4 regions of the Glutamicibacter sp. PAEs-4 genome follow, and region 3 is predicted to be linked to each of the others. Evidence: riboswitches for the same ligand, from Rfam matches in the RefSeq annotation. Region 3 holds a riboswitch; each other region holds the start of a gene.
What was found. A riboswitch is a leader RNA that binds a small molecule or an ion and turns the genes downstream of it on or off. The one in region 3 is predicted to bind S-adenosylmethionine.
Positions count from the first base shown of each region.

Region 1: it holds a riboswitch for S-adenosylmethionine, as region 3 does, so the genes downstream of both, ACR9WD_RS16240 (flavin reductase family protein) here and ACR9WD_RS03435 (O-acetylhomoserine aminocarboxypropyltransferase/cysteine synthase family protein) in region 3, are expected to answer to the same signal.
Region 2: it holds a riboswitch for S-adenosylmethionine, as region 3 does, so the genes downstream of both, ACR9WD_RS01410 (ABC transporter substrate-binding protein) here and ACR9WD_RS03435 (O-acetylhomoserine aminocarboxypropyltransferase/cysteine synthase family protein) in region 3, are expected to answer to the same signal.
Region 4: it holds a riboswitch for S-adenosylmethionine, as region 3 does, so the genes downstream of both, ACR9WD_RS14730 (hypothetical protein) here and ACR9WD_RS03435 (O-acetylhomoserine aminocarboxypropyltransferase/cysteine synthase family protein) in region 3, are expected to answer to the same signal.

Region 1 is NZ_CP195017.1:3,445,565-3,450,379, forward strand. It holds gene dnaB (replicative DNA helicase) at 1-884, opposite strand, end outside; gene ACR9WD_RS16240 (flavin reductase family protein) at 1,741-2,241, opposite strand; SAM riboswitch class IV at 2,336-2,453, opposite strand; gene ACR9WD_RS16245 (NAD(P)-binding domain-containing protein) at 2,741-4,537, opposite strand; gene ACR9WD_RS16250 (helix-turn-helix domain-containing protein) at 4,650-4,815, opposite strand, start outside.
Region 2 is NZ_CP195017.1:287,076-291,890, reverse strand. It holds gene ACR9WD_RS01420 (ABC transporter permease) at 1-203, opposite strand, end outside; gene ACR9WD_RS01415 (ABC transporter permease) at 217-1,173, opposite strand; gene ACR9WD_RS01410 (ABC transporter substrate-binding protein) at 1,189-2,820, opposite strand; SAM riboswitch class I at 2,939-3,029, opposite strand; gene ACR9WD_RS01405 (sigma-70 family RNA polymerase sigma factor) at 3,361-3,912, shown strand; gene ACR9WD_RS01400 (anti-sigma factor family protein) at 3,909-4,586, shown strand; gene ACR9WD_RS01395 (COG4315 family predicted lipoprotein) at 4,669-4,815, shown strand, end outside.
Region 3 is NZ_CP195017.1:722,278-727,092, reverse strand. It holds gene ACR9WD_RS03440 (cystathionine gamma-synthase) at 208-1,413, opposite strand; gene ACR9WD_RS03435 (O-acetylhomoserine aminocarboxypropyltransferase/cysteine synthase family protein) at 1,410-2,717, opposite strand; SAM riboswitch class I at 2,806-2,896, opposite strand; gene ACR9WD_RS03430 (LysR family transcriptional regulator) at 3,129-4,070, opposite strand; gene ACR9WD_RS03425 (DUF1852 domain-containing protein) at 4,193-4,815, shown strand, end outside.
Region 4 is NZ_CP195017.1:3,125,912-3,130,726, reverse strand. It holds gene ACR9WD_RS14740 (M20 family metallopeptidase) at 1-1,217, shown strand, start outside; gene ACR9WD_RS14735 (MFS transporter) at 1,282-2,751, shown strand; SAM riboswitch class IV at 2,828-2,940, shown strand; gene ACR9WD_RS14730 (hypothetical protein) at 2,995-3,573, shown strand; gene ACR9WD_RS14725 (ABC transporter ATP-binding protein) at 3,834-4,815, shown strand, end outside.

The sequences.
Region 1 (4,815 bases), 780 kb from region 3:
GGGGCTTCGTTGAGCCGGCCCATGGTCGTGGCGATCTTGGTCCACTGCGCATCTTCCACCGAGCCCTTGCGCAGGTCCTGCAGCTGGATAGACGCCTCGGCCGAGAGCAGGCGCATCGCAATTTCGTTGCGGCCCATTTCCAGGGAGAAGAACACGGTGGCCATGTTGTGCTTGATGGCAGCCGAACGGGCGAAGTCCAGCGCGAAGGTCGACTTGCCGACGGCGGGACGGGCAGCGATGATGATCATCTGGCCGCCCTTCAGGCCCTGGGTCAGCTCGTCGAATTCGTAGAAGCCGGTGGGCACACCGGTGATGCCGTCGCCCGCGTTGGCCGCGTTCTCGATCTCGTCGACCGTGTCTTCGATGATGTCCGAGAGGCGCACGTAGTCCTCGCTGCTGCGGTTCTCGGCAACCTTGTACACCTCGGCCTGGGCTTCGTTGACGATTGCGTCGACCTCGCCATCCGGCGAGTAGCCCATCTGGACGATGCGCGTACCGGCGTCAACCAGCCGGCGCAGCACTGCGCGTTCGCGCACGATTTCTGCGTAGTACCCGGCATTCGCCGCAGTGGGAACCTGCTGGATGAGGTTGTGCAGGTAGGCAGCGCCACCCACGCGCGAGATTTCGCCGCGCTTGGTCAGCAAGTCGGCTACGGTGACCGCATCGGCTGGCTCGCCGCGGCCGTAGAGGTCAACGATTGCCTCGTAGATGGATTCGTGGGAGGGACGGTAGAAGTCGGTGCCGCGGATGGATTCAACGACGTCGGCAATCGCATCCTTGGAAAGCATCATGCCGCCGAGCACCGACATTTCGGCCTCGATATCCTGTGGCGGCTTGCGCCCTGCGTCGGATTCCCGTCCTTCGTAAACCGGCTCAGCACTCATTGCAGACACTTCCATCCCCTATTGACCCGCTGGGAAAATTCTCCTTGCCCTCATGGCAACGCTTCATCATGTCAGTCGATACGGACTTTTAGCTGTAAAGCGCCTGTGGATATTTCTCTCCCGAAGCCAACACTAGGGCTGTTATTAACAGGCGTAAACTTCATTATCCACAGAATATGTGGATAACACACCCCTACCTGTGGACTCCCCTGTTCACAGTCTGGGGAGAACCCTGTGGATTACCCCACTCTACACACCGGTAACACCTATTGACTAGGCTGTTTGCATTTTCACACTTGTGGAAAGAAAGTTAATTCATTGAAGGTCACGCCAACCACATCAAGGTTATCAACACCCACAATCGCCCAGTTTCCGGGGTTTTTGCTCCTTTGTTCACATTTCCCCACACTTCATCCACAGTTTTGTGGATAACACTGTGGATACTGTTAATTTTGCAAAACCCTTAGTCACCACGGATTAATGTTCGCTATCAGGGCTCCGAGCCCGAAGTAGTTCACAACCGACAAGAATTTCACCGCTCAGGGCCGTGGATAACTTGATGTCGCCGACGTGGCGTTGCGTGAATTTGAAGCCGTAACTGGGCTCTTGGCGCACTGCCGCCGATTTCCCTCCGCAATCAGCTGCAGTGGAAGTGCGATTACACGTCGAACTTGCCCGCAGTGCATGGGCTGCATGTAGTCCAGGGTTGCTGCCGGTGCGCCCGGAGATCAAGAGGCATCGCGCCTAGTTTTCAGATTGGCGCAAGGATAAAGTGATTCCGCAGGCCTCGAAATCAAAAAAGCTTCGGCCAGATCAATACGTTGATCTGGCCGAAGCTTTGGAAGTTCAGAAGGGCTTAGACGAGCTCGGGAACCGGCAGTGAATGGAAGCGCGAATCGTGGAAGATCTGCGGTGAGTGCTTCGAGATGCGGTGCCCGTGGACTTCCATCAAGATCACCCAGTGATCCCCCGCTTCGACCTCGTTGTAAATCGAGGTTTCCAGCCACAGCGTGGACTCGTTAATGAACAGTGCGCCCTGCTCCGAGGAATAGGTGTCGATCCCGCGGAATCGGTCGCCGTTCTTCGACGCGATCTGAGCACACACTCCTTCATTGCGTTCGCTGAGCACCGAAACGCCGATGCGGCCAGCGTTGCGCAGTTTTGGCCACGTATTCGATGATTTCTGCACGGCGAACATCACCAGTGCTGGCTCGAGGGAAACACCCACGGTAAATGACGAAGCCACAATGCCGGTCTTCTCGCCATCCAGTTCTGCACAGAGGGCGGCTACGCCTGACGGATGCTGAGCGAAAACCTTGCGCAGGGTCAACGGGTCAAGTTCAAGATTCAATGACATGGCTCGATTCCTTCGGGTCTTGCCCACCGCGCAGTAGTCCGCACGCCGGAGCTTCTTGCTTCTCGAAGCCGCCAGAGTTGGAGTTCCGCGCCGTGTGCGGTACTTGTTCCAGCACGTTTTTGCGTGGAACCGAATCCTCACCTGGAGCACCCCACTACCGTTGAGAGGGTTGCCGATCAGCAAGCCAGGGCTTATAGCTGATGCTCTTGATTCTGCTTAAAACAATATGGGTGATTACGAAGCAGCGTCAAACAATTCACTTCTTAAATCGAAATACTCCGGTATTCATTCGGTGAACTGCGGTCATTTCTGGTCGCAATCGTTCATTTGTTCGCCACACATCATGTCCTGTTCGCCTTAATGCTGAGGAACCGGCTTGCAACGGAATCCCTGCCCGGTTCGGCCCCCAGTACCTGTTCTGCCGGTTGGCAACGAGCCTCGGCCCGCCCGGACCAATCACGGTCCAGGAGGGCCGGGAAACCCCAGGTACTTCCGCGCTTCAGAGCCGGTGGAAGCTTTCGGCGAGTGCGTACACCGGGGTGTCCAGCCCCTCGTAGCGGGCCTTGAGCTGCAGCCCGAGGTACTTGGAGTAGTGGCGCGACTGGTGCAGGTTGCCGCCGTGGAACCACAGGTTCTTGACCCTGGTCGGCTTCCACATGTTGCGCAGCTCCCCCTCCCACGGTCCGGGATCCTTGGTGGTGCCCGACCCCAGTCCCCAGCACTTGCCCACCTCGTCGGCGACCTCCTGGGATATCAGCTGCGCGGCCCAGCCATTCATGGAGCCGTAACCGGTCGCGTAGACCACCGCATCGGCGGGCAGCTCGGTGCCGTCGGCCAGTACCACGGAATGCTCGGTCAGGTGCGAGACTTCTCCCTTGGCAAGGGCGATGGAACCATCGGCCACCAGCTCCGAGGCGCCGATGTTGATGTAGTAGCCCGAACCGCGGCGCAGGTACTTCAGGAACAGGCCCGAGTCGTCGTCCCCGAAGTCCAGATCGAACCCGGCATCGGTCAGCGACTGGTAGAACTGAGCGTCATCCTCGCGGATCTGGGCGAAGGCCGGCTTGTGGAACTCGGGCAGAACCTTGTACGGGATCGAGGCGAAGATCAAGTCCGCGGTATTGTGGTCGATCCCGTTGGCCAGCGCCTCCTCCGAGTACAGCGGGCCGAGCACGGTCTTCATCAGCGATTCGGAACGCACGATATGGGTGCTGGAGCGCTGCACCATGACCGGCTTCGCTCTGTTGTTCACCAGGTCGGCGCAGATGTCGTGAGCTGAATTGTTCGACCCGATCACCACCACGTTCTTGCCCCGGTAGGCCTCGCCGCCAGGATGGGTCGAAGAGTGGTTCTGCTCGCCGGCGAAGATGTCCTGCCCCGGGTACTGCGGCAGGTTCGGGATGCCTGACATGCCGGTGGCCAGGACCAGATGGGTGGGGCGCAGGGTCAGCGGCTGGCCTTCGCGGATGACGTCGACGATCCAGCCCTCGCCTTCGGAGTCCTTGCGTGCGCCCACCGCCTCAGTCAGGGACCAGTAGTCCAGCTCCATGAGCTTTGTGTAGCACTCCAGCCAGTCCCCCATCTTGTCCTTCGGGGTGAACACCGGCCAGTGGTCGGGGAACTCGATATACGGCATGTGGTCATACCAGACCGGGTCGTGCAGGGCCAGGGAGTGGTAGCGCGAACGCCACTGGTCGCCGGGCTTGGGATGCTTGTCGATGATCAGCGCGGGCACGCCCATGCGCTTCAGCCGCGCACCCAGGCCGATGCCGCCCTGGCCGCCGCCGATGACCAGGACATAGGGCTGCTCAGTGATTCCCAAGGATTCCTGGGCCTTCTTCCGCCGGTCCAGCCAGTTCTCCGAGACCATGTCCGCCCCGTGGTCCGCCCCCAATTCGCGGCGCGCCCCGGAAGGCTCGGGGAAGTCGCGCAGTCCTTGCGCGGTGGACAGCATTGTCCAGCCCAACCCGTCGCGCAACCGGAACAGGCCCTTGCCCTGCACCGCATCGTTCTCGAAGGTGAACCAGGCCTCGATGACGCCCTCGGCTTCCGTGGCGCTGGTCACCTGCAGGTTGCGCGGCCAGGCCCCGGCATCGATGCCCAGCAGCATGGACTGGATGCCGTCGCGCCCCTCCGCGGTATGCAGGTTCCAAGTCAGCGAGGTCAGGTCGCGCCAGTAGGATTCCTCGCCGAACATTTGCACTGCGGCGGCGGAATCACTGGCCGACAACGCCTGCTGCAGCTTCGCCAGCCATGATCGTGCCTGGGTTTCCGGGGAGTTCTCGGCCATCGTCATCACTTCATTTCTTTCTGGAACCGTCTAATTGGTGCGTCAGGTGCCCTGCCGCGTGGAATCCAGATTATGACGTGGATCACAAGAAGAAAGGGTTGCAAAAGGTTGCGTGATGTCAGCAGGAGAAGACCACCGGCACGGTCAGCCGGTATGGGCGCGCGGCGATGATTCCGCCGAGCTTGGCACGCAGCCGTGACACCTCGGCGCGCACCGTCACCGCACTCACGGGCCTAGGCCACAGCTCAGCGAGCCCGTCCGCATCGACACCCTGGTGCCGACGG
Region 2 (4,815 bases), 440 kb from region 3:
GGGATGCCGGTGATCGGATCCTGGCCGGTGAACAGGCCCGGGGCCAGGGCCCAGGTGAACAGGAAGGCCAGCGGGATCAGCATCCACCAGTTGGCCAGCCAGGCCAGGACCGTGCCGCGGCGGCGCGGCGCCGGTGCGGCTTCGCCCGGCTCGGTCGGCTGCTGCCCGGCCGGTGCGACGGCATGCTCGGTCAGTACACTCATGTCCTTGCCCTTCCTAGGCGGCCAGCGCCCGCGGCGAGCCGGCGCTGGCGTTGATGATGCGCGGATCCAGTTGCGGGTGGAGCAGGTCCACCAGCAGGTTCACCAGGGTGAAGGCGGCCGCGGTGAGCAGCACCAGCCCCTGGACCAGCGGGATGTCCTGCACGGTGACCGCCTGCAGCACCAGCTGCCCGAGCCCGGCCCGCGCGAACACGGTCTCGGTGATGACCGAGCCGGCCAGCAGGGTGCCGATGGTGATCCCGGCGATCGACAGGGCGGCGGGAGCCGCGTTCTTCAGGGTGTGCCGGAAGAAGATCCATCCCTCCCCCGCCCCCTTGGCGCGCAGCACGTCGATAAACGGCTGGGCTTGGATGTCCTGCACGCTCTTGAGCAGGACCTGGGCGATCGGGGCGCTGAGGTGAATGGCCAGCACCAGGATCGGCAGGGCCAGGGACATGAAGGAGCCATCCGGGAACAGCGACATCACGCCCAGCTGGACCGCCAGCAGCTGCAGCAGCACCAGGGCCAGCCAGAACACCGGGATGGAGATGAACAGCGGCGGCAGGTTCAGCAGCGCCCGGCGCAGCCCGGCGCCCCGGGCCAGGGTGGCCGCGGCGACTAGCGCCACGGCCAGCACCACGGCCAGCGCGAACGCGCTGCCGGCGAGCACCAGGGTGGAGCCAATCACCTCGCCGATGCGGGTGATGACCTGCGAACCGGAGGACAGCGAGTAGCCGAAGTCCCCGCGCAGCAGCCCGGCCAGCTGGGCCAGGTACTGCAGGTGCAGCGGCTGGTCGTAACCGTAGTAGGCCTTCATCCGCTCGATGGTCGCCGGGTCGGCGGCCGCGTCGGTGGACAGGAAGATGGTCACCGGGTCATTCGGCAACGCCTGCACCGCCAGGAAGATCGCGGTGTAGGCCAGCCAGATCACCAGCAGGGCCTGGCCGATGCGCTTGAGAATGTATCCGCCCATGTCGCTTTGCTCCGATCAGCCGTTGGACTTCCAGGCGCCCTGGAAGATCGGGGCGGTGCCGGAGGTGAATTCGACGTGGGCGTTCGCGTTGGCGCCGTAGACCTGGACCTCGTCCCAGAGCACCAGGGTCAGCGCCTTGTCCAGCACCAGGGCCCGCTGCTCCTGCTCGATGAGCTTCAGGTGCTCGGCCTCGGTGGTGGCGGACTGCTCACGCAGGAACAGTTCGTTCAGCTCCTTGTCGGCGTTCAGGGTCTGGGAGTTGTTGGCCGGGCCGTACACGGGGCCCAGTCCCCCGTAGGCGAACTGGCGGGTGCCGAAGAACTCGACCTTGTCATCGACCAGCGCGGTGGCCAGGAAGGTGTTGTCGGCCGCGCGGTTGACCAGCTTCACGCCCAGTTCGCGCCACTGCTGCTCGATCAGCTCGAAGGCCGGCTTGATGACCACCGAGTTGTTGGAGGTGGACACGGTGATTTCCAGCTTCTTGCCGTCCTTCTCGCGGATCCCGTCGGCGCCGGGAACCCAACCGGCCTCGTCCAGCAGCTGCTTGGCGGTTTCGGGGTCGTAGGCCAGCTCGGCGGACAGGTCCACGAAGCCCGGTGCCTGGCGGTTGAGGATCGACCCCGAGATCACATAGCTGTCCGAGAGCACGGTGTCCTTCAGGGCCTGGCGGTCGATGCCGATCTGCAGCGCCTTGCGCACCTTGACGTCGGCCAGCTTGCCCGATCCGATGCGCACCGCCGCGTGGTTGGCGGTCAGGTCCACGCCCTGCGCGGCCAGCACCTGGCCGCCGCCGGCGGCCAGCGCGGCCTCGTCGACCGGCTGCAGCCCGCGGACCAGGTCAACCTGGCCGGACTGGGCGGCCCCGGCACGGTGCGCGACCTCCGGCAGGTACTTCACCACCAGTTCGTCGAGGTAGGCCGCGCCCTGGTTCTCGGCGGTTTCCGGGGCCCAGGCGTAGTCCTCACGGGCGGAGAAGACCACTTCCTCGTCCGGCTTCTCCGATTCGAAGACGAACGGGCCGGAGCCGACGATCTGCGCGATCGAGGACTGCCCGGCGTTGTCCAGCTTCAGCGTTTCCGGGGCAACGAGCCCGGCGGTGACCGACGAGGTGGCACGCAGGAAGTTCGCATCCGGGCGCTTGAGCGTGACCTTGACCTGGTTTTCGCCCACGACCTCGGAGGACTCGTAGGCGCCGAAGTCCACGTTCGGCTGGATCTGGGCCTTCTTGATGCCCAGGCCCAGTGCGTCGAGGTTGGCCTTGACGGCCTTGGCGTCCAGCGGCGTGCCGTTGGAGAAGGTCACCCCGTCACGGATGGTGAAGGTGTATTCGGTCTTGGCCTCGTTGGAGCTGAAGTCGCTGGCGATCCAGCCCACAAGCTTGCCCGACTCGACATCGAAGTAGGTCAGCCGGTCAAGCACCGAGTTCAGCACGTTGGCCTTCTCGTAGAAGCGGGCCGCCTGGGTCTGCCAGTTGTTGATCGGGGTGACTTCGGCGTAGACGAAGCTGCCGCCCTCGACCGGCTCGCCGGCGGCGGCCGGGGACTCATTTGCCGGGGTGGCCGCGCTGTTCCCGCCGCAGGCGGTCAGCGACAGGCCCAGGGCGGCGATCAGTGCGGTGGCTTTCAATGCGAATCGTGTTGGCCGCATGTTTTCTGTGTTCCTCTCGGTAGTGCCCGAGGATCACGCCGAAAGCAGGCCCAGCTCCGCCAGGGGCGGACGGGCGGGACGGATAGTCCCACCCATGGACCGTTGCGAAATCTAGCAATCTCCATCGGTCCTGGCCTTAGCACCGATCCCCCGCGGGGTGGTTGCTGCGACGTCATCGAGCCAGGTCTCTCGGTCGCTCTGGATGGTGTGGTGCCCGGTGTTTTGCGGGCAATTTCAGTGTGCGGCCGCTCCCGACATGTGACCAAGCATGTCTTCATGAGCTCGTCACAAAGTCATCCGGGGACTTACTGGGGCGCCTGAACACCATGGAAGTCGCGTAACATCCGGTCACATGACGCGAGCGTGACGCCGGAACCGAATTTTCCTTGACGGATGGTGAGTCCGCGATCATAATGCCCGACGCCGGCCGGCGGGTCCGATCTGCCCGCACGGTCCGACGCCGGAGTGCGGAAACGATGCGCCGGCGGCACGCCTTCCGGGCCCGTTGAACCATTTGCCAGGCTGTACCGTGACAGGTACATGGAAAAGCTGTCGGCCGGCACGGCCGCAAACCAAAGGGGATTCGTGGAGGATCGGGACGCAGCGACGCTGCGCCACATGCACGAGCTGCACGCGGCGGATTTGTGGCGTTACGTCTACTCGCTCACGCGGGACACCTACCAGGCCGAGGACATCGTCCAGGAAACGCTGTTGCGCGCCTGGAATTCGCCGGACCTGCTGCGCGAACGAGCCGAGGCGGTGCGCGGCTGGTTGTTCACGGTGGCCCGCAACCTCGTCATCGACCAGGCCCGCAGCGCCAGGTCGCGACACGAGAAGTCCAGCGACCTGCTGCCGGAGAACCCGGCGGGCGACCACGCCGAGCGGGTGTTCGACGAGATTCTCATACGTGATGCCCTGGCCACGCTCAGCCAGGCGCACCGGCAGGTCGTGGTGCTGGCCTACTATGGGGCGCGCAGCACCCACGACATCGCCGCGGAACTGGACATCGCGGAAGGGACGGTCAAGTCCCGCCTGCATTATGGGATGCGGGCCTTGAAATTGGCATTGCAGGAACGGGGGGTCACGCGATGAGCGAGCACGACGAGGTTTTCGAGTGGGATGCGGCCTACGTGCTCGGTTCGCTCAGCCCGGCCGACCGGCGCCGGTTCGAGGCGCACCTGCAGGACTGCGAGCGCTGCCGGCAGTCCGTGGCCGAGCTCGGTGCCCTGCCCGGGCTGCTCTCCCGTGCCCCGCACCCGCCCGCGGAACAGGACTCGACTCCCCAGCCGCCCCTGGACCTGCTGCGCAAGACCCGCGAGCGTCACCTGGCCCGGCGCCGGCGGCGCACCACCAGGATCTTCGCGCTTGCCGCGGCGGCGGGCCTGGCGCTGGTGCTGGCCATCGGCGTCCCGCTGTCACTGCGCCCGCAGGCCCCGGCCATGCTGCTCAGCCTGCAGCCGGTGTCGGGACAACCGATGACCGCGCAGGTGGGCATGGACCAGGTCGCCTGGGGCACGCGGCTGAAGGTGAACTGCGATTATCCGCAGGGCTACTCCTTCGGGGACGAGAACGAACCGTGGTCCTACGCGCTGTTGGTGACCGACACAGCGGGTGCCACCATGCAGGTGTCCACCTGGAAGGCGGTGCCCGGCCGTGAGATCACCCTGGAGGCGGCCACCTCCCTGGCCATGGACCAGATCTCCGAAATCCTGGTGCAGACGCAGTCGGGCGAGGAGGTCCTGCGCGCCCCGGTGCCAAAATCTTAGGAAGATCGGTGAACCTTTGTGATCGGAGTCTCGTGTTAAGCGTGAACCGCACCGTGCGGTCACGCGAGAAAGGACTGACCCGATGAAGACCCGAATCATGACAACGAAGCTGGCCGCCGCGGCCGCACTGGCTCTGCTGCTGGCTGGCTGCGCGAACGGCGGCGGCACCACGACCGAGGAATCGGCTCCCGCCGGCGGGTACGACGCGCCCTCGGCCAGCAGCTCGATG
Region 3 (4,815 bases):
CTTCGAGTGTTGGAATAGGCGTTTCGAGGCTAGGTACCGTGTTTAGGAGACTGATCGAATATAGGTCTTCGAGCCGGCGGCCCGCTGCAGCGCGTGCTCCGCGATCCTGCGAATGTTCTCGCGGACCGTGGAGCACGCGCAAGGTTTGCCGTCGCATTGTGCACGCGGGCCTTCCTGAGCGGAAGGCCCGCGTGCTGCAACGGCAGGTCAGGCGGTAGCCAGACTGCGGTGCTGGATGCTGTGGGCCTCAGAAGCCTTCGCGGCTGCGGCCAGCCCGCGTTCCAGATCGGCAATCAGGTCCTCGGGCTCCTCGATGCCTACCGAGAGGCGGACCAGGTTGGCCGGGATCTCCAGCGGGGTGCCGATCAGCGAAGCGTGGGTCATTTCGCGCGGATAGCAGACCAGGGATTCCACCCCGCCCAGGGACACCGAGAGCTGGAAGTATTCCATGGACTCGGCGAAGGCGCGGGCCGCGGCCTCGTCAGCCAGCTGCAGCGAGAGGATGCCGCCGAAACCGCGCTGCTGGCGCTTGGCCAGCTCGTGGCCCGGGTGGCTTTCCAGCCCGGGATAGTAGACGCGGGCGACCTCGGGACGGTCATCGAGCCAGTGGGACAGGGCGGATGCGGTGGCGCAGTGGCGTTCCATGCGCAGGCCCAAGGTCTTCAGCCCGCGGGCGGCCAGGTAGGAATCCTGCGGACCGGAGACCGCTCCCCCGGCGAACTGCTGGTAGCCGACGGCTTCGGCCAGCGATTGGCCGCGGTGCAGGTGGTCGGCCACGATGACCGCGCCGCCGAGGACGTCGGAGTGCCCCCCAATGTACTTGGTGGTCGAGTGCACCACCGCGTGCGCTCCGAAGTCCAGCGGCCGCTGCAGGTAGGGGGTGGCGAAAGTGTTGTCCACGACCAGCAGGGCGCCGTGCTCGGCGGCGATGGCGGCCCAGCCGGCCAGGTCGGCGATGCCCAGCAGCGGGTTGGACGGGGTCTCCACCCAGAGCAGCGCGGTGTTCGGGCGCAGTGCGGCACGCACCGCATCCAGGTTGGTGATGTCCACCGCCGAGGAGCTGATCCCCCATTTGCCGTGCAGCTTGGAGATCAACCGATTGGTGCCGCCGTAGCCGTCGGCACCGAGGATGATGTGGTCGCCCGGTTCAAGCACGGCGCGCAGCAGGGCGTCTTCGGCCGCGATGCCCGAGGCGAAGGCGAATCCAGCGGCGCCGCCTTCCAGCGCGGTGAGCTGATCCTGGAAACCGTCGCGGGTCGGGTTGGAGCCGCGGGAGTATTCGTGCCCGGAACGCAGCACGTTAATGCCGTCTTGGATGAAGGTGCTGGTCTGGTAGATCGGCGGGACGACCGCTCCGGTGTGCGGATCCTTGTGCTGGCCGGCGTGCACAGCGAGGGTGTTGAAGCCGCTCATGCGAAGCTCACTTCCTTGGTGTCGGCGGTGGTCGCGGCCAGCGCGAGATCCAACGACTGGGTGATATCCGCCAGCAGGTCGGCCGGGTCTTCCAGTCCCACCGACAAACGCAGGGTGGAGGTGTTCAGGCCGGCGTCGGCCAGTTGCTGCTCCGAGAGCCGGCAGTGCGTCATGGTGGCCGGGTGCGAGATCATGGTGCGGGTGTCCCCCACATTGGCGGCCAGCGAAATCAGCTTGAGCCCATCGATCACCGGGGAAACCAGGGATGGGTGGGCCAGCTCGATGGCTACCACGCAGCCGGTTCCCTTCGGCGTGAGCTTCTTGGCCAGCTCGTGGCTGGGATGCTCGGGCAGGGCGGGGTGGTGGATGGCGGCAATGCCCGGATACTCGGCCAGCGCGTCGATCAGCCTGGTGACGCTGCGCTGCACGTGGGCGGCGCGCACCGGCAGGGTCTCGATGCCGGCAAGGATGCCCTGGGCGCTGGCCGGGGCCAGGGTCGGGCCCAGATCGTGCAGGAATTTGGAGCGGACCAGCATCGTGTAGGCACCGGCACCGTGGCGTTCGAGCAGCGAAGTGTTGTTCAGGCGTACTCGCGGGGCGGCGATTTGCGGCCAGCGTGCGGTGTCGGAGAAATCGAACTTCCCCGAATCCACGACGATCCCGCCCAGTACCGAGCCGTGTCCGGCCAGGCCCTTGGTGGCCGAGTGCACCACGATGTCGGCGCCGAGTTCCAGCGGCCGCACGTTCAGCGGGGTGGCCAGGGTGTTATCCACCACCACCGGGATACTGTGCTCGTGCGCGATCGCCGCAATGGCCGGGATATCGGCCACGGTACACAGCGGGTTGGAGACCGATTCCAAGAAGAAGGCGCGGGTGTCCTCCTCGACGGCCGCGGCCCAGGCGGCCGGGTCGGCCTGGTCGACAAAGCTGATGCGGATGCCGAAGTCGGCGAAGGTGTCGGTGAACAGATCCACGGTGCCGCCGTAGAGCGAGGAGGAAGCCACAATGTGCTTGGGTCCCTGGGTCAGGGCCAGCAGGGACAGGGCCACCGCGGACTGGCCGGTGGCGGTGGCCACCGCCTGGGCGCCACCTTCCAGTGTGGCCACCCGCTGCTCGAGGATCGAGACGGTGGGGTTGCCGGTGCGTGAGTAGGTGAAACCAGCCTGGCGCAGCGCAAACTTCTCGATCGCTTCGGCGTGCGACTGGAATTGGTAGGCTGCGGAATTGTGCAGTGGTGGCAGCATCGGGCGGAACTCTCCGCTCGGGCGATACCCTGCGTGGACCGCGTCGGTTCCTTGGCTCATAGCTCCTCCTCGATTCTCTGCGAGGGAGTGCACCGATAGGCATCGTGCGGCAACACGAAGCACAGCACGCAAAAGCGCGTTCGGAACTGCTCCATCGTTCCTGGCAGTAGCACCTTTCGGTTTCCCGATGGTTGCTGCGACGTCAACGAGCCAGATCTCTTAGTCGCTCTTGATGGTTTGTTGTTCTTCCATGGTTGGGCATGGTTCCCAAAGCGTGCAAGCGCTATCGGGCCGCCGGCTTCATACAAGGTCGCTACGCTTCATATGTCGTCTAGTTGTCATGATGACGTGGTGGCTGACGCCACTTTATGACGCACAGAAATGGGAAGAACCCGGAGAATTTCGCGGTTTTTCCTGAAGTTTATGACGATGAAGCAGTGATCAATGACTGATAGTTACGCTGTTGGCGGCTCAGTCGAGCACTTCCACCCCGAAGCTGGCGACCACCGCGCGGACTTCTTGCAGGTAGCGCTGGGCCTGATCGGTGAGCGGGATCGCGGCGTGATCGATCCAGCCGATCTCGATGCGCTCGTCGATGTCCAGCGGGATAGCAACGATGGAGGGATCCAGCTCGTCGCTGATGATGCCGGTTGAGATCGTGTACCCGCCCAAACCGATCATCAGGTTGAAGATGGTGGCGCGGTCCGAGACCTGGATTTCGCGTTGGCTGGAGTGTGTGGAGAGCACTTCCTCGGCGAAGTAGAACGAGTTGTTCGCACCTTGGTCGAAGGTCAGCCGAGGCAGGTCTTCGAGGTCTTCGAGCGTGACTTTTGCACGGCTGGCCAGCGGGTTGCTGCGCGAAACGAAGATGTGCGGATCGGCGAGGAACAGCGGATGGAAGACCAACCGGGATTCGCGCAGCAGCTTGTCGATGACCTTCCGGTTGAAGTCGTTGCGGTAGAGGATCCCGATGTCGCTGCGCAGGGTGCGCACGTCCTCGATGATTTCCTCGGTGCGCGTTTCGCGGAGCGAAAACTGGTACTCCTCGGCCCCGCTGGCCTGGACCATCCGGACGAAGGCATCCACCGAAAAGGAGTAGTGCTGGGTGGAGACGCCCAGCAGTCGACGTGCGGAAGGCCGGCCGAGGTAGCGGTGCTCCAGCAGCTCCACTTGCTCCAGGACCTGCCGGGCGTAGCCAAGGAATTCTGCGCCTTCGGCGGTGAGCGTCACTCCCCTGGCCGAGCGCGCCAGCAAGGTGCGCCCCACCCGAGATTCAAGCTCCTTCATCGCCGCGGACATGCTGGGTTGCGCGACGTAAATCAAATCGGCGGCGGCCGAGATCGACCCCTCCGAGGCCACCGCCACAAAGTATCGAAGTTGCTGCAGTGTCAGACCACTCGTTCCCTGAACCATAGATTGAGTCTATATGAATTCATAGTTATATCGAGTTACCTGATATCAAGAATCGCCCTGCATGATTGACGCAACGACTTTCCCTCGGCCTGCCCAGGCCTCCCAAATACAGATTGGCCATCATGGCAGATGCATTAAATTTCAGCATTAGCACCACCAGATTCGACGAAAATTACTCTCCTTCGGCGAATTCTCGAACCACGACAAACTTCGCTAATTTGGCACGCGGCGAGCGCCGCGAAGAGAACCTTCGCAATGCCCTGACGATGATCAACCGACGGTTCAATTCCTTGGCCCACTGGGACAATCCCCAAGGTGACCGCTATGAGCTGGAGCTTGAAATCCTCTCCGCCAATGTGCATTTTTCTGCCGATAATACTGATCAGGAATTTCCACTTTTAGAAGTGCTTGAGACCACGATCGTGGATAAACTCACCGGCAATCGGTCGCAGGGCATGGTCGGCAATAATTTCTCTTCTTATGTCCGCGATTACGACTTCAGCGTGGTGCTCCCAGCATCGTGTAATGACAGCGGAGCTCCGGTGCTTCCAGAAGATTTTGGCGATCTCCACGGACAGCTCTTCCAACATTTCTTGAACTCACAGGCCTACCGTGAGCGTTTTACCCAGCTGCCGGTGGTCTGCATCAGCGTCTCGACTTCCAAGACCTATTTCCGCACCGGCAACAGCCATCCAGTGCTTGGTTTGGAATACCAGCAGGATGAAAATTCATTGACCGACGCGTA
Region 4 (4,815 bases), 1.1 Mb from region 3:
CCGCTTCGATCGAGGAACAGCTGTCATGGCAAGAAGAGCTCTACAAGCATTTCCACCGCAATCCCGAGCTGGGGCTGAAGGAGCATGAAACCTCGGCGCGGATCTGCGAGGAACTCGAAGATCTTGGCTATGAAGTCCAGCTGATCGGCGGCACCGGAATCGTTGGGGTCCTGCGCAATGGCGAGGGCCCGGTGGTCTTGGCCCGCGCCGACATGGACGCGCTGCCGGTCACCGAGGACACCGGGCTGGAGTATTCCTCCGAGGTTCCGGGCGCCATGCACGCCTGCGGCCACGACATGCACATGGCCACCCTGCTCGGTGCGGCAAAGTACCTCGCCGGAAACAAGGAAGCCTGGTCCGGCACCTACATCGCCCTGTTCCAGCCGGCCGAGGAAACCGCGGCCGGCGCCAAGGCGATGGTGGAAGACGGGCTGGTGGACAAGATTCCCAAGCCCCAGGTGGCCTTGGCGCAACATGTGATGCCTGCAGAAGCCGGGGTGATCGGGACCACCGCCGGGCCGATTCTCTCTGCCGGGGATTGCCTTCGGATCACTGTGCATGGACGCGGAGCCCATGGCTCGATGCCGCACAACTCGATGGACCCTGTGGTGCTGGCCTCCTCCATTGTGCTCAAGCTGCAGACAGTGGTTTCCCGCGAAACCCAGCCCGGGCACTTCGCGGTGCTCACCGTCGGGTCGCTGACCGCGGGCACCACCGCGAACATCATCCCGGACCGCGCTCAGCTGCTGCTGAATATCCGCACCTACGAGCCAGCCATCCGCCAGCGCGTCATCGATTCCATCCACCGGATTGTGCGCGGCGAATGCCAGGCTGCCGGCTCGCCCAAGGAACCGGAGTTCGAGTTCTACGACCAGTTCCCGCTCACCAGCAATGACGAGACGGCCAACGCCAAGATCACCGCGGCTTTCGAAGCCCATTTCCCCGAGGGACAGGTCTACCATGCAGACCCGGCCACCGCCTCGGAGGACTTCAGCACCATTCCGGATGCCTTCGGCATTCCCTATGCCTACTGGACGGTGGGCTGCATGGATCCGCAGAAATACAAGGATGCGGTGGCCGCGGGAACCGTCGCCTCCGATATCCCGGCCAACCACTCGCCGTTCTTCGCACCGGTGATCCACCCAACCCTTCAAACAGCAACCAGCACCCAGGTGGTGGCCGCACTGGCCTACCTGGGCACCGGAGCACAAGAGTAGGGAGCAGACGATGTCCGCAGCACCGACCACGGGCGCCACTACCTAGCAGCCCACCGACAAATGGCTGCTGGGCATCGTCCTGGCAGTCATCAACTTCTGGCTTTTCGCCCAGACCCTGCTGAACGTCATTCCCGGGATCCGCGGCCAGCTGGGCGTCGAAGAAACGCTGGCCAATCTGGCGGTGTCCATCACCTCGCTGTTCTCCGGCATCTTCATCGTGGTCGCCGGCGGGCTGGCCGACCGGATGGGCCGGGCGAAAGTCCTTTACCTGGGCATCTGGCTTTCCATCGCCGGCTCGCTGCTGATCGCCGTGACCCCGGAGAACCTGGGCGGGCTGACCAGCGCCATGCTGCTGGGCGGCCGCGTGGTCCAGGGCCTGTCCGCCGCCTGCATCATGCCCGCGTCCATGGCCCTGGTGAAGACCTATTACGAGGGCAAGGACCGCCAGCGGGCCCTGTCCTACTGGTCCATCGGCTCCTGGGGCGGTTCCGGGTTCTGCGCACTGTTCGGCGGGCTGATGGCCACCAGCTTCCTGGGCTGGCGTTCCATCCTCTGGATCTCCATCGTGCTCTCGGTGCTGGCGCTCTTCCTGCTCAAGGGCACCCCGGAATCCAAGGCCGAGCAGGATCCGGCAGCCGAGCGCCGCTTCGACTACACCGGCCTCATCGTCTTCATCCTCATGCTGGTCTCCATCAACGTCTACATTTCCCAGGGTCCGAATATCGGCTGGCTGAGCCTGGGAGGCATCGCGCTCGTGGCGATCTTCGTGGTCACCGGGCTGCTGTTCTTGCAGATCGAGGTGCGCAGCCGCAATCCCTTCGTGAACCTGAAGCTGTTCTCCAACGGCACCTTCACCGGCGCCACGCTGTCCAACTTCCTGCTCAATGGCGCGGCCGGCACGCTGATTGTCTCGCTGGGCCTGGTCCAGGTGGCGGCCGGGATGTCCTCGCTGCAGTCCGGCCTACTGACCTTGGGCTATCTGGTGGCCATCCTTGCCACGATCCGCGTGGGTGAGAAGCTGCTGCAGCGCTTCGGGCCGAAGAAGCCGATGCTCTGGGGATCGATGTTCACCGGTGTGGGCATCCTGATGTGCTCGATGACTTTCCTGTATATCGACCAGTACATCTTGCTCTCCGTTATCGGGTTCACGCTGTTCGGCATCGGCCTGGGCTTCTATGCCACGCCGTCCACCGACGCGGCGCTGTCCAATGTTCCCGACAGCGAGGTGGGCTCGGCATCCGGCATCTACAAGATGGCCTCGTCACTGGGCAACGCCATCGGCGTGGCCATCTCCGCGGCCCTGTATGTGGCTGGACAGGCCATGGATCCGGCACTGATCCAGTCCTGGGGCCTGTTCATTGGCCGGCAGGACAATGTGGCGTTGCGCTTCGGTGGCGCCATCGGCCTGTTGTTCAACGTGCTGATGGTGGTCATCGCGATCGCCGCAATCATCGTGACCGTTCCTTCGGAGAAGCAGAAGGACAGCGAGAGGACCAAGCACGACGAGGTGGCGCCGCCGCCAATCGGGAACTGATCGAATCGCTTGCTGGGCCGGTGCTGCGCACCGGCCCAAGCCGAACTGTCGGTGGTGCCCAGTACTATCGAACCAAGCTCACGGAATCGCGGCGCTAAGTACCTGGCTAGCCGCGTGGCAACCCTCCTCATCGAGCGGGGTGCCCCAGGGGAAGAGCCGGTCCGGGAAGCCATCCCGGGCAAGTCGATCGGTGGTGCTGATCCTTCAGGATGCTGCGCCGCCTGGAACGAACGCGAGGATGCCATGGGCGCCGAACATGAATACACAACAGGGAATACGCAAGGAACCGACAGCGAGCGGAAGTGGCACAGCGTGCTGCTGGACTATCCCTTCCACGCGGGATCGAGCACCCTCCAGTCAGGGGGATTCCTGGCCTTCGAAGCCGAGAAGCAGCGAGGTGGACTGCTGTGCCTGAATCTTCCCCACATCCACGAATACGTGGCCCGCTGGATTGCCGCCGGATTCACCCCGGAACTGTACTGGGCTGTCAACGCAGGGCTGAAAGCCGCGCTGGACCATGCCCGCCGGCTCTGCAGAAATGTCGGGGACCAAGAACTCCTTGGGCGACGGCTGGAACTGCTCGGGATCACCGCCAAAAACCCGCAGGCTGGCCAGACTTATCTGCGCGTGACCGGCAAGGACCCGATCACTGGCCGAAGCATCATGGAAGAGCGGACGCGCCCTGAGCACATTGTGCAGCTGGTGCCCGAAGCCTGGGCGGAATTCCCGCGGCTGCTGGGCTTCGAACGCCCGTCCGTGGCCCTGTCCAAGTACATCCGAGGGAACTGCGCCAGCGAGGTTCCCTGCAGCGTGCAGGCGTAACCGGGGCTAGGTTTCCGGTGGATGAAAATCCGCCGGAAACCAAGCCGCTTGGCGTTAATTCCATAATCTATGATTAACGCCACCATCCCCGGAATTTTGCGGTTAATCGAGCGTTAACCACTGGTTGGCAAATATCAATCGGAAGGATGATACTAAGTGTCCAAGCGGAGCGCTAGACTGGCAATCGCTCTTCAATCACGCTGCCCTTAATCCGAAGGCCCAGCATGCAGGAGAGCGTGATGCCAGCGAGGATTTTCCACATGCTTCTCAAGCTCATCTTGAAACACTCCAAACCCTATGCCGGGTGGATCGTTGCAGTAGTCATATTGCAGCTGGCCACCACCATGGCTACGCTCTACCTTCCCAGCCTGAACGCCAAGATCATCGATGTCGGCGTGGTCAATGCCGATATCGACTACATCTGGCGCACCGGCGGACTGATGCTGGTGGTGGCCCTGATCCAGGTGGCCACCGCCGTCGCCGCCGTCTACTTCGGTGCCAAGACCTCCATGAGCGTCGGACGCGATGTCCGCCAGGCGGTCTTCGAGAAGGTCTCCACCTTCTCCGCCCAGGACGTCAACAAGTTCGGTGCCGCCACCTTGATCACCCGCGGCACCAATGACGTGCAGCAGATCCAGATGCTCACCCTGATGGCGCTGAACTTCATGATCACCGCGCCGATCATGTCCATCGGCGGCGTGATCATGGCGATCCGCGAAGACCCGGGGCTGTCCTGGCTCGTCTGGGTATCCGTGCCGCTGGTGCTCATTGTCGTCGGCCTGCTGGTCATCAAGCTGATGCCGTTGTTCCGCGACATGCAGACCCGCATCGACGGGATCAACGGCGTGCTGCGCGAGCAGATCACCGGCATCCGCGTGGTGCGCGCCTTCGTGCGCGAAGAGCATGAAACCGAACGCTATGCCGATGCCAACCAGAAGCTGACCGACCTGGGCGTGAAGGTCGGCAACCTGTTCGTGCTGATGTTCCCGGCGATCACCATGATCCTGCACCTGTCCACCGCCGCCGTGCTCTGGTTCGGTGGTCACCGCGTGGACAACGGCGACGTGGAGGTCGGTGCGTTGACCGCGTTCCTGCAGTACCTGCTGCAGATCCTCATGGCAGTCATGATGGGCACTTTCATGGCCATGATGGTCCCGCGCGCCATGGTTTCCGCCGACCGCATTGCCGAGGTGCTGGACAGCGAGCCGAGCATGCTCGACGCCGCCGAAAGGCAGATCGAGC